Regions from separate parts of the Arthrobacter sp. E1SS-5 genome, predicted to be linked through region 1. Evidence: riboswitches for the same ligand, from Rfam matches in the RefSeq annotation. Region 1 holds a riboswitch; the other holds the start of a gene.
The links. Region 1 has a riboswitch for glycine ahead of gcvP (aminomethyl-transferring glycine dehydrogenase). Riboswitches for the same ligand answer to the same signal wherever they lie in the genome.
Positions count from the first base shown of each region.

Region 2: linked by a shared signal. The riboswitch ahead of gcvP (aminomethyl-transferring glycine dehydrogenase) and the one ahead of gcvP (aminomethyl-transferring glycine dehydrogenase) in region 1 are both predicted to bind glycine.

Region 1 covers NZ_CP172703.1:784,370-790,267, reverse strand. Annotated here, with positions in the region: gene gcvP (aminomethyl-transferring glycine dehydrogenase) at 1-1,783, opposite strand, end outside; glycine riboswitch at 1,837-1,944, opposite strand; glycine riboswitch at 1,973-2,070, opposite strand; gene ACIGJD_RS03765 (TetR/AcrR family transcriptional regulator) at 2,164-2,700, opposite strand; gene ACIGJD_RS03760 (MFS transporter) at 2,785-4,341, shown strand; gene ACIGJD_RS03755 (Dps family protein) at 4,441-4,920, opposite strand; gene ACIGJD_RS03750 (APC family permease) at 5,143-5,898, shown strand, end outside.
Region 2 covers NZ_CP172703.1:400,603-406,500, forward strand. Annotated here, with positions in the region: gene gcvP (aminomethyl-transferring glycine dehydrogenase) at 1-1,440, opposite strand, end outside; glycine riboswitch at 1,600-1,701, opposite strand; glycine riboswitch at 1,993-2,091, shown strand; glycine riboswitch at 2,092-2,186, shown strand; gene cycA (D-serine/D-alanine/glycine transporter) at 2,238-3,767, shown strand; gene ACIGJD_RS01980 (hypothetical protein) at 3,943-4,752, shown strand; gene ACIGJD_RS01985 (LamB/YcsF family protein) at 4,736-5,485, shown strand; gene ACIGJD_RS01990 (DUF445 domain-containing protein) at 5,617-5,898, opposite strand, start outside.

The DNA of each region.
Region 1 (5,898 bases):
GGATCAGGCAGACGTTGCGCTGCTGGTCACCGCGGGAGTGGTGGTAGCCGCGGATCGCCAGCAGGCCCGCCAGCTCGCCCTGGGATCCGGCGTTGGGCTGGATGGACACCTGGTCATAGCCGGTGATGGCGGTGAGGTCCGCTTCCAGATCGGCGATCAGTTCACGCCAGCCTTCCGTCTGGGAGTCCGGCGCGAACGGGTGGATGGAGGCGAACTCCGGCCAGGAAATGGCTTCCATCTCGGCCGTGGCGTTCAGCTTCATGGTGCAGGAACCCAGCGGGATCATGGTGCGGTCCAGCGCCAGGTCACGGTCGGAGAGCTTGCGGATGTAGCGCAAAAGCTGCGTTTCGGAGCGGTGGGTGTTGAAGACCGGGTGCTGCAGGTAGTCGGTGGAGCGTTCGACGGCGGCCTCCAACCCGAAGTCGGCGCCGCCGGCAACGGCATCCCCTGCCACGGAGGCGCCAAAGATGTCGGCAACCTGGGCGACGATGGCCGCCGTCGTGGTTTCATCCAGGGAGATGCCCACAGTGTCGGCGTCGACGTTGCGCAGGTTGATGCCCCGCGCTTCAGCGTCGGCGACGATGCCCGCGGCGCGGCCCGGAACCCGGACCGTCAGGGTGTCAAAGAAGCTCTTGTGCTGGACCTCGATGCCGGCAGCCGCAAGCGAGGCTGCAAGGCTGCGGGCGTGGCCGTGCGTGGTTTCCGCGATCGCCTTCAGCCCATCCGGGCCGTGGTACACGGCGTACATTGAGGCAACGATGGCCAGCAGCGCCTGCGCCGTGCAGATGTTGGACGTGGCCTTCTCGCGGCGGATGTGCTGCTCGCGGGTCTGCAGCGCCAGGCGGTAGGCGGGGACTCCCGCGTCGTCCTTGGACACGCCAACCAGGCGGCCGGGCAGCGAGCGCTCCAGGCCCTTGCGGACGGCCATGTAGGCGGCGTGCGGTCCGCCGAAGAACAGCGGGACACCGAAGCGCTGGGCAGAGCCCACGGCAATGTCGGCGCCCTGTTCGCCCGGAGGAGTGATCAGGGTCAGGGCCAGCAGGTCTGCGGCGATGGTCACGAGCGCACCGCGCTCCTTGGCGGCGCTGATGACGCCGGACTGGTCCCATACCCGGCCGGAGGCGCCGGGCTGCTGCAGCACGATGCCGTTGATGTCGCCCTCCGGCAGGCCCTGGGAAAGGTCCGCCACTTCAACGTCGAAGCCAAGTGCCTCGGCGCGGCCCCTGACGATGGCCATGGTCTGCGGCAGGACGTCGATGTCCAGCACGGTCTTGCCATCCGCAGCGGGCTTGGCCTTATTGGCACGGCGCATCAGCAGGACGGCCTCGGCGACGGCGGTTGCTTCATCCAGCAGCGAGGCGTTGGCGATGGGCAGGCCAACCAGATCCTGCACCATGGTCTGGAAGTTCAACAGGGCCTCGAGCCGGCCCTGGGAAATCTCCGGCTGGTATGGGGTGTAGGCGGTGTACCAGGCCGGGGATTCAAGGATGTTTCGGCGGATCACCGGCGGAGTGACGGTGTCGAAGTACCCCTGGCCGATCAGCTGGACGGCGGTCTTGTTCTTCCCGGCAAGCTTGCGCAGCTCCGTGAGGACCTCAACCTCGCTGAGGGCGTCCTGGAGCCGCAGGGCGGTTTCCTGGCGGATGACCTTGGGCACGGCCGTGTCCACCAGGGAATCGAGGGTGTCGTAGCCCACGGCTTTGAGCATGGTGTCGACGTCGGCCTGGCGGCGCGCACCGATATGGCGGTCTACGAAGGTGGTGGAGGCTGGTGTAACCGGCACGAAGGAACTCCATTTACTCAGGCGGCGCAGGGTACGCCACAGCTATTTGGGTTCCTCCCCGCTCTGTATTGGACCTGAGAGTTTCCGCGGTGCCTGCCTGGCAGGACCCGCTTGCACCGTCGGTGAGCACAGCAGTTCTTCCGCTCCCCAAAGGAGGAAGGGCAACTGCCTGCTGCTTTCCAGAGGCGCCTCGCCGCGGCGGTACAGGGGCCTGCGAGATTCCTGGGGAGGATTTGCTCCTACGGCGCCTGCCTGTACTTTCGGCAGAACTCTCCCGCCGCAGATCAAAGGCTATTCACTTGTTGGATCATGACGGCCGGTTGCGGCCCTCACAACTCTCCATTGTCCTACGCCCCGCCCCTCCCGGCAAATGGCAGATCCTACCGGCGGAGCCGCTCCAAGGCAGCGAGGAGTTCCTCCACGTCAGCGGCCGCTCCCCCCGCCGGCGCGGGCGCCACCGACAGCATGGCGTTGAAGTAGAGGCCGTCACCCATATAGAGGACCGCCTTCGCCAACTCCGGACCAACATCCGCGGCAATCTCGTCCAGCCAGCGCTGCTGCATGGCCGCGAACCGGCGCCGCGTCTCCTCATGCGCCACCTCGGCAAGCCTGGTGGCGGCAACAATGGCCCGGTCCAGCGGAGTGTCAGCCCACACCGAAGAACGGATGAAGTAGGCGGCGGCGCCTTCGACGGCCGAGGCCATGGCATCGGCGTCCTCCCGGGCCAGGCCCTCCAGCCGGTCCAGCAGCACGGCAATGAGCGCTTCCTTGTTGGGAAAGTGGTAGAGCAGGCCGCCCTTGGACACGCCTGCCTTCCGGGCGACGGCGTCAAGGGTGGCGGCGCGCTCCCCCACCTCGATCAACAGTGATTCGAAGGCATCAAGGACCGCGTCGCGGGCTACGGGCTTTCGGGGCATGCCTTCCATCATGCCCTCCCCAAGGCGGTATGACGGAACCGGAGGAAGTTCATAACTATACCGTCCGGACGGTATAGTTATTTTATGATGACTTCCACCAGCCCCGCGCCCGCACGCCCGGATGAGAACGCCCCAGGGCGGCCGTGGCGGGATTGGCTGGCGTTGGGGCTGCTGATGTTTCCCGTACTCCTGGTGGCCGTGGACAACACAGCCCTGACGTTCGCCTTGCCCGTCATTGCCCGCGCGCTGGAACCAACAGGCGTGCAGCTGCTGTGGATCATCGACGCCTATCCCCTGGTGCTGGCCGGCCTGCTGGTATCCATGGGAAGCCTTGGCGACCGTATTGGCCGGCGGCGGCTCCTGGTCATCGGCAGCATCGGCTTCGCCGCGCTCTCAGCCGCCACGGCCTTCGCCCCCACGCCGCAGTGGCTGATCGCCGGCCGCGCAGCCCTGGGCTTCTTCGGGGCCATGCTGATGCCGTCCACACTGTCGCTGATCCGCAACATCTTTCCCGAGCCCAACCGCCGGCGGCTGGCAGTCGCGATCTGGGCTGCGGGATTCTCGGGCGGCGCGGCCCTGGGGCCCATTGTCGGCGGCTGGCTGGTGGAGCACTTCTGGTGGGGCGCGGTCTTCCTGGTAGCGGCACCCCTCATGGTTCCGCTGCTGGCTTTAGGGCCGGTCCTGATCCCGGAGTCGAAGGATCCCGCACCGGGGAAGGTGGACATCCCCAGCATCCTGCTCTCCATGCTGGTCATGGTGCCCGTGGTGTACGGCATCAAGGCCGTCGCCACGGAGGGGCCGGGCGCAGCAGGGCTGGGGGCAATTGCCTTTGGCCTGGCCATGGGAGCAGTGTTCGTGCAGCGGCAGCTGCGCCTGGAGCACCCACTGCTGGACATGTCCCTGTTCCGCAACAGGGTGTTCAGCATGGCCATAACTGCCAACATCCTGGCCCTGTTTTCCTTCAACGGGTTCATCCTGTTCCTTGCCCAGCATCTGCAACTCCTCGAAGGAATGAGCCCCTCCGGGGCAGGGGTTGCCATGGTCCCCGCGCTGGCGGCCACGGTGGTGGCCGGCCTGGCGGTGGTACCGCTGGTCCGCAAGGTCAGGCCCGGGTACGTGGTGGCTGCGGGGCTGGCTTTCAGCGCCGCCGGCTACAGCATGGTGACGTTCGGAAACCACGACGGCGGCCCGTCGCTGCTGCTGGCAGCCCTCCTGGTCCTGGCGCTGGGCGTGGGCACGGCGGAGACCATCTCCAACGACCTCATCCTGGGTGCCGCCCCGCCCGCAAAGTCGGGGGCGGCCTCCGCAATTTCCGAAACGGGCTACGAGGTGGGTTCCCTGCTGGGGACAGCCGTCCTGGGATCCATTTTGACCGCCTCCTACCAGCAGAACCTTCGGCTGCCTGCGGGGCTGGAGGGCATACTGCCCGGGCCCACCTTGCACAACGCCGGGGAGACACTGGCGGGCGCCGTGGAGGCGGCCAACCTGCTGCCGCCACCGCTTGCCGGCGCCCTCAGGGACGCCGCCGCTGCAGCGTTCGACTCGGGGGTGCACGTGACCGCGGCAATTGGGCTGGTACTGATGGCGACGGCGGCAGTCCTCGCGGCCGTCGTGCTGCGAAAAGTGCCAAAAGCGGCGTAGCGGACGCCCGCGGGAGTCCAGAAACGGACCGCCGGGCAGGCAAAAGCGCCCGGCGTCGAGGAGGAATACCTCACCGCCGGGCGCTCCGTGAAACAACCGCTACTTTGAGTCTGCAGCCGTGACCTTGGCAGTGGGCTTCATGTTTTCCGCCTGCACCATCCAGGCGAACTGCTCCAGCCGGGCGATGAATTCGTGCAGGAGGTCCGCGGAGGTGGGGTCCTCCTCATCCACTTCGTCATGAACCTTGCGCATGGTGCCCACGGCAGCCTCCATGGCAGCGACGATCCGCTCGATGGCATCTTCAGTGCTGATCAGCCCTTCAGGGAACTGGGCCAGGCTGGTGGTTTCGGCAACGGTGGAGCTGCGGCCGTCCGGAAGCGCATGCAGGGCGCGCATCCGCTCGGCGGTATCGTCGGCGAACTGGCGGGCAGCGTCCACGATTTCATCCAGCTGCAGGTGGAGGTCGCGGAAGTTGGTGCCCACGATGTTCCAGTGCGCCTGCTTGCCCTGGACGTGGAGCTCGATCAGGTCCGCAAGGACAGCCTGCAGGTTGTTGGTCAATGTCGGTGAAGCTTTCATGCATCCTCCTCAAGTGGTCCAATGCGCCCGACGCTACCAGCCGCGGACACCGCGGCGGCAGGCCTTCAGGCAATTCATCAGCGAGCTTACTAATTTCGAAAACGAGTCACAAACGAATGTGATTCATATTGCGTCTTGCATCACACGGTCGGCGCCCCCATACTAAATGAACGCCATTCATATAGTGACTTCCGTCTCACAGCCTTCCCAGAAAGTGGTGCCATGACAGAGACAATCCGCACCAGTACGGCCAAACCCGGTCCGCACGCCCACGCCCCATCCGCGGACGGCATTAGCGACAAGGGCCTCAAGGGCGGGCAGCTCGGGCTCCTCGCCGTCGTCGTCCTGGGCATTTCGACCATTGCCCCCGCCTACACCCTCACCAGCGCGCTGGGTCCCACCGTCAATGAAGCCGGCCTCCAGCTGCCCGTCATCTTCCTGATCGGGTTCATCCCCATGATCCTGGTCTCGCTCGCCTACCGGGAACTCAACGCCGACTCCCCGGACAGCGGCACTACTTTCACTTGGGTGACCAAGGCCTTCGGGCCCTGGGTCGGCTGGATGGGCGGCTGGGGCCTGCTGGCGGCCAACATCATCGTGCTGTCCAACCTCGCCGGCGTCGCCGTCGACTTCTTCTACCTTTTCCTGTCCCAGCTCACCGGCTCCCCCGAGCTCGCAGACCTGGCGGACAACAACGCCCTGAACGTCATCACCTGCTTCGTCTTCGTGGCGCTGGCCGTCTGGGTCAGCTACCGCGGTCTGCACACCACCAAGCTGGTGCAGTACAGCCTGGTGGGCTTCCAACTGCTGGTCCTCGGCCTGTTCGTGGGTATGGCGTTTGCCAACTGGTCCACCTCGGAAACGGCCATCCCGTTCAGCTGGGACTGGTTCGACGTCACCAAGATCGAAACCTTCGGCCAGGTTGCCGCCGGCATCTCCCTGTCGATCTTCGTCTACTGGGGCTGGGACGTCTGCCTC
Region 2 (5,898 bases), 380 kb from region 1:
GCGCAGCAGCTGCGTCTCGGACCGGTGGGTATTGAAGACCGGGTGCTGCAGGTAGCCGGATGTGCGCAGTACAGTTCCCGGCAGTTCGAAGCCCTTGCCGTCCCCCACCGGGCCGGCACCAAAGGCGACGGCGACGGCGGAAAGCGTTGCCGCCGTCGTCGTCTCATCAATGGAGACGCCCACCGTGTCCTGGTCGATGAAGCGCAGGTTGATACCGCGTGCTTCGGCGGCGTTGATGACCTTGGCGGCCTTACCCGGGACGTGAACGGTGAGGGTGTCGAAGAAGGAGTCGCTGACCAGTTCACGGCCCATGGAAGTGAGGGTGGTGGCCAGGACGCGGGCCTTGTGGTGGACGCCTTCGGCGATGGCCTTCAGACCGTCCGGGCCGTGGTACACGGCGTACATTGAGGCAACGATGGCCAGCAGCGCCTGCGCCGTGCAGATGTTGGAGGTGGCCTTCTCGCGGCGGATGTGCTGCTCGCGGGTCTGCAAAGCCAATCGGTAGGCGGGGACTCCGGCGTCGTCCTTGGACACGCCCACCAGTCGGCCGGGGAGCGAGCGTTCCATCCCCTTGCGGACGGCCATGTAGGCGGCGTGCGGTCCGCCGAAGAACAGCGGCACGCCGAATCGCTGGGTGGAGCCGACGGCAATGTCTGCGCCCTGCTCACCCGGAGGGATGATCAGCGTGAGGGCCAGGAGGTCCGCGGCGACGGTCACGAGCGCACCGCGCTCCTTGGCTGCGCTGATGACCCCGGACTGGTCCCACACCCGGCCGGAAACCCCGGGCTGCTGCAGGACGATGCCGTTAATGGCACCTTCCGGCAGGCCCGTGGAGAGATCAGCCACTTCGACGTCGAAGCCTAGCGCCTCAGCGCGGCCCTTCACGATGGCGATGGTCTGGGGAAGGCAGTCGGCGTCCAGGACGGTCCTGCCGTCCCTGGCGTCTTTGTTCTTATTGGCACGCCGCATCAGGAGCACGGCCTCGGCCACCGCGGTGGCCTCGTCAAGCAGCGAGGCGTTGGCCACGGGGAGTGCCGTGAGGTCCTGGACCATGGTCTGAAAGTTCAGCAGGGCTTCGAGCCGGCCCTGGGAAATTTCGGGCTGGTAGGGCGTGTAGGCCGTGTACCAGGCCGGGGACTCAAGGATGTTGCGGCGAATGACCGGCGGAGTGACGGTGTCGAAGTACCCCTGACCGATCAGCTGGACAGCGGTCTTGTTTTTGCCGGCAATGCGGCGCAGTTCGGCGAGGACTTCCACTTCGCTGAGGGCGTCGGAGAGCTTGAGGGCTGTTTCCTGCCGGATGGAGGCCGGAACGGCAACGTCCACCAGGCCGTCCACGCTGTCGTAGCCCACGGCCTTGAGCATGGTGTCGACGTCGGCCTGGCGGCGCGCGCCGATGTGGCGGTCAACAAACGATGTTGGAAGGGATTGAATCGTCATGAGGAACTCCAGTTCTGGCCGGCCGAAGGTGGCACGGCGTGGGATGGGTTCCTCCCCGCTCTGTATTGGACCTGAGAGATTCCGCGTTGCCTGCTCTTGGCAGGGGCCGCTTGCACCGTCGGTGAACCAGGCAAGAGCCCGGTTGCTTTCCAGAGTCGCCTCGCCATGACGGTACGGGGGCCTGAGAGATTCCTGGGGAGGATTTGCTCCTACGGCGCCTGCCCGGTGTTTTCGCCGGGAGGACTCTCCCGTCACAGCTCGAAAGGCTTATTCAAATGTGGGTGATTCGGCTCACAAGGTATCGGGATAAGCGGCCGGTGGCAAATCGCGGGACTCTGAACGGCCCGAAAGATCCCAAGATGACGGGGCCTTGCTCCGCTTGCGGCAGGCAGGGTTTGACATTGCATCGTGACGGACACCACACTGATCCCCGGGATCGGCGCTGCCGGCGGCTGGCTCAGCGTAACCGGAGCGGCTCAACCGTGCGGCGCCTGTCCCATTGCATGACCGCCGTGGCCCCGACCGGCCGCGACGTCCAACTGAACATGCCTTCGACCTGCGGCGGGAGAGCCCTGCCGGGTAAATTTAGCAGGCGCCGTAGGAGCAAACCCTCCCCAGGAAACTCTCAGGCCCACGTACCGCCGCGGACAGGCAACTCTGGAAAGCAGCCAGGCATGCCCTGGCTCACCGACGGTGCAAGCGGCTTGGGCTGCGGAAACTCTCAGGTTCCCTACAGAGCGGGGAGGAACCAAATCTTTTGCGGTACCCAAAATGCCGCTTTATCGATGGAGTTCCTCATGGCGATTCATCCCCCCACGTCCAACGGCGAACCAGCGCGCAACGGCGCGCGCACGGCGGTCCGCAGCGAGCCTCCCCACCTGGAACGGCAGCTGACCAACCGCCATATCCAGCTCATTGCCATCGGCGGCGCGATCGGCACCGGCCTCTTCATGGGCTCCGGCAAGACCATTTCCGCGGCCGGGCCGTCCGTGATCTTCGTGTACATGATCATCGGATTCATGCTCTTCTTCGTCATGCGCGCCATGGGCGAACTGCTGCTGAGCAACCTCAACTACAAGTCCTTCAGCGACTTCGCCGCGGACCTCCTTGGGCCCTGGGCCGGCTTCTTCACCGGCTGGACATACTGGTTCTGCTGGGTGATCACCGGTATTGCGGACGTTATCGCCATTGCCGGCTACTCCAAGGAACTGTGGCCGGCGCTGCCGCTCTGGATCCCGGGCCTGGCCACCATAGGCATCCTGCTCGTGCTGAACCTCGCCACGGTCAGGGCCTTCGGCGAAACCGAGTTCTGGTTCGCCCTCATCAAGATCGTCGCCATCGCTGCGCTCATCATCGTGGGCCTTTTCATGATCTTCACCGGCTTCCAGTCCGACACGGGCACGGCCAGCTTCACCAACCTGTGGAGCCACGGCGGGTTCTTCCCCAACGAGTTCATGGGCTTCGTTGCCGGATTCCAGATTGCCGTGTTCGCCTTCGTCGGCATTGAACTGGTGGGCACCACCGCCGCCGAGGCCAAGAACCCGGAGAAGACCCTGCCCAAGGCCATCAATGCCATCCCGGTCCGCGTACTCCTGTTCTACGTGGGCGCGCTGGTCATCCTGATGGCCGTCACTCCGTGGACCCAGTTCGCCGCCGGCCACAGCCCCTTCATCGGCATGTTCTCCCTGGCCGGCCTCGGCGCTGCGGCCACCGTGGTCAACCTGGTGGTCCTCACCTCGGCCATGTCCTCCGCCAATTCCGGCATCTACTCCACGTCCCGCATGGTCTTCGGCCTCGCCCAGGAGGGCGACGCGCCGGGCATCTTCAGCCGCCTGTCCACGAGGAAGGTGCCCAGCAACGCACTGTTCCTGTCCTGCGTCCTGCTGCTCTCCGGCGTCGTCCTCATGTACGCCGGCCAGGACGTTGGCAAGGCCTTCGAAATGGTGACCACCGTGTCCGCCGTCTGCTTCATCTTCGTCTGGTCGATCATTCTGGCCAGCTACATCTCGTTCCGTCGCCGCCGCCCCCAGCTGCACGCGGCGTCGAACTTCAAGATGCCCGGCGGCATCCCCGCGGTCTGGGTGGTTTACGCGTTCTTCGCGTTCGTTCTTTGGGCGCTGACCACCCAGCCGGACACCCTCATCGCTTTGTTGGTGACGCCCATCTGGTTCGTCGTCCTTGGCGTGGCCTGGGCCGTCCTGCGGCGCCGGCCTGCACACCTTGCCCGCTTTGAGGTCTTCCGCGCCGAGCTCCGCAATGACGCGGAGGCTAACGGGCGAAGCACCGCCGGGGCGTCCGTAACAGAGGCGGAGCAGGCCAGGAAGTAACGGCCGACGGCGGGTTGCCGGGCAGGTGCGTTGGATCCAATGGTGGGTCCGGCCTGCCAAGGCAGCCCGCCCGCGGGTGCCGGGCGCGGAAGTTAAGCATGCTTAGTGTTTATCCACATAGGATGGAAAGAGCACGGCAGCCTCCCGCTGCAGGTCGATTTGAATGAAGGTGACCATGGCCCGGCGCAGCAATCCCGCACTTCGTATCGCACAGGAAACCGCCCACAGAACCATGTTCGACTCCGACGGCAAGCCCAAGCCCGGCGTCCACAACATGCTCCTGAAAGCGGTTCAGATCCAGCGGCCGTTGGTGGTTGGCTACATCCGGCGGCTCCAAAAGAAGCACCCCCGCGCAACGGCTGCCCAGTTGGCGGACATCGCCGAGCGCGACTACCTGCGTGCTGTCGCCGGTGGCGGCGCCGTGGTGGGCGCTACCGCCGTCGTACCCGGTGTTGGCACTGTGGCGTCGCTGGGACTGTCCGCCGCCGCCACCGTGGGCTTCCTGGAAGCAACGGCGCTGTACGCAACCTCGCTGGCCGAACTTCACGGCATCCGCCTCACCAACCCGGAGAAGGCCGGCACCATGGTCATGGCCATCATGCTCGGCGAGGAGGGTACGGCACTGCTGGGAACGCTGAGTGGCCAGGCCTCCGGCAGCGGCACCAGTGCCGCCAATAATTGGGGCAATGTCCTCTCCAAGTCGATGGTGGGGCCGGGCTTCGGCAGCGTACGGAAGCGTATCCAGCACGCCTTCCTCAAGAACCTGCTCAAGCGGCAGGGTACTGCCCTGTTCGGCAGGGCGCTCCCGTTTGGCATAGGGGCCGTTGTGGGTGGAGCCGGTAACCTCGTGATGGGCCGTGCGGTGGCCAAGAATGCCCGTGAGGCGTTCGGGCCGATGCCGGACACCATCCCCGGGGAGCTGACCGCAGCTCCCGGGCCGGACCACCTGACCCTGGAAGGCAACATACTTGGATCTCAACGCTGACGTAGGCCAATCATTCGGCTCCTGGACGGCAGGAGGCGACCCGGCCATGTTCCAGCTGATCACCAGTGCCAACGTGGCCTGCGGCCTGCACGCGGGCGACCCCGTCACCATGCTGGACAGCTGCCGCGCAGCGTACGAGCTCGATGTCACCGTCGGGGCGCACCTCGGCTACCGTGACCTGGCGGGCTATGGGCAGCGCGCGCTGGGCATGGGTTTCGACGAGCTGTTCGGCGACGTGCTGTACCAGTTGGGGGCGCTCGACGGCGTCGCGCATGCCGTGGGTGCCTCGGTGGACTATGTGAAAGCACACGGAGCGCTGTACGACGCACTGATTTCCGACGCCGAGCAGGCGTCCGCCGTGATTGCGGCTGTGAATGCCTATGACCCAGGGCTTCCCATCCTGGGTTTCCCGGGCTCCGAGCTGCTGAAGCAGGCCAAGGAAGCCGGGCACCCGGTCTTCATTGAGGCTTTCGCCGACCGCGCCTATCTTGCCGACGGCGGCCTGGTGCCGCTCTCCGAGGAGGACGCGTTCCTGCAGGATGTTGACGTGGTGGTTGAGCGCGCCGTCCGTCTTGCAACGCAAGGGGAAGTGGTGGCCGTGGACGGGACAGTGGTCAAGATCCGCCCGGACTCCTTGCGACTGCAGGGCGGCAGCCCGGGTGCCTTGGAGATAGCCGCCCGTGTTCGGGCGGGTCTTGAGGCTGCAGGCGTGGAACTGGAGGCCTTCGCCTAGAGCGCGCGGTGCTGGACTGGCCGTGCCGCCCGCCGCCGTCGTACGTTTTCGCCGCGCACTTTCCTTGCCGCACCCGAAATAACCAGCGCGGAAAGGAATATGCGCAGCGCCAGGGGTTAGCCGCCTCGAAATCACCCAAAGATCAGCTGCGCCACCGTGAAAATCGCCAGGCCGGCCAGGGACCCCACCACTGTGCCGTTGATGCGGATAAACTGCAGATCCTTGCCCACCTGGAGTTCGATCTTCTGCGAGGTCTCTTCGGCGTCCCAGCGGGCCACGGTGTCTGTGATGACGCCGGCGATGTCGGAACGGTAGGTCCGGACCAGGTAGCCTGCTGCGTCACCGATCCAGGCGTTGACCTTCCCTGCCAGTTCCGGATCGTCCACCAGCCGCGACCCGAAATCACGCACCGC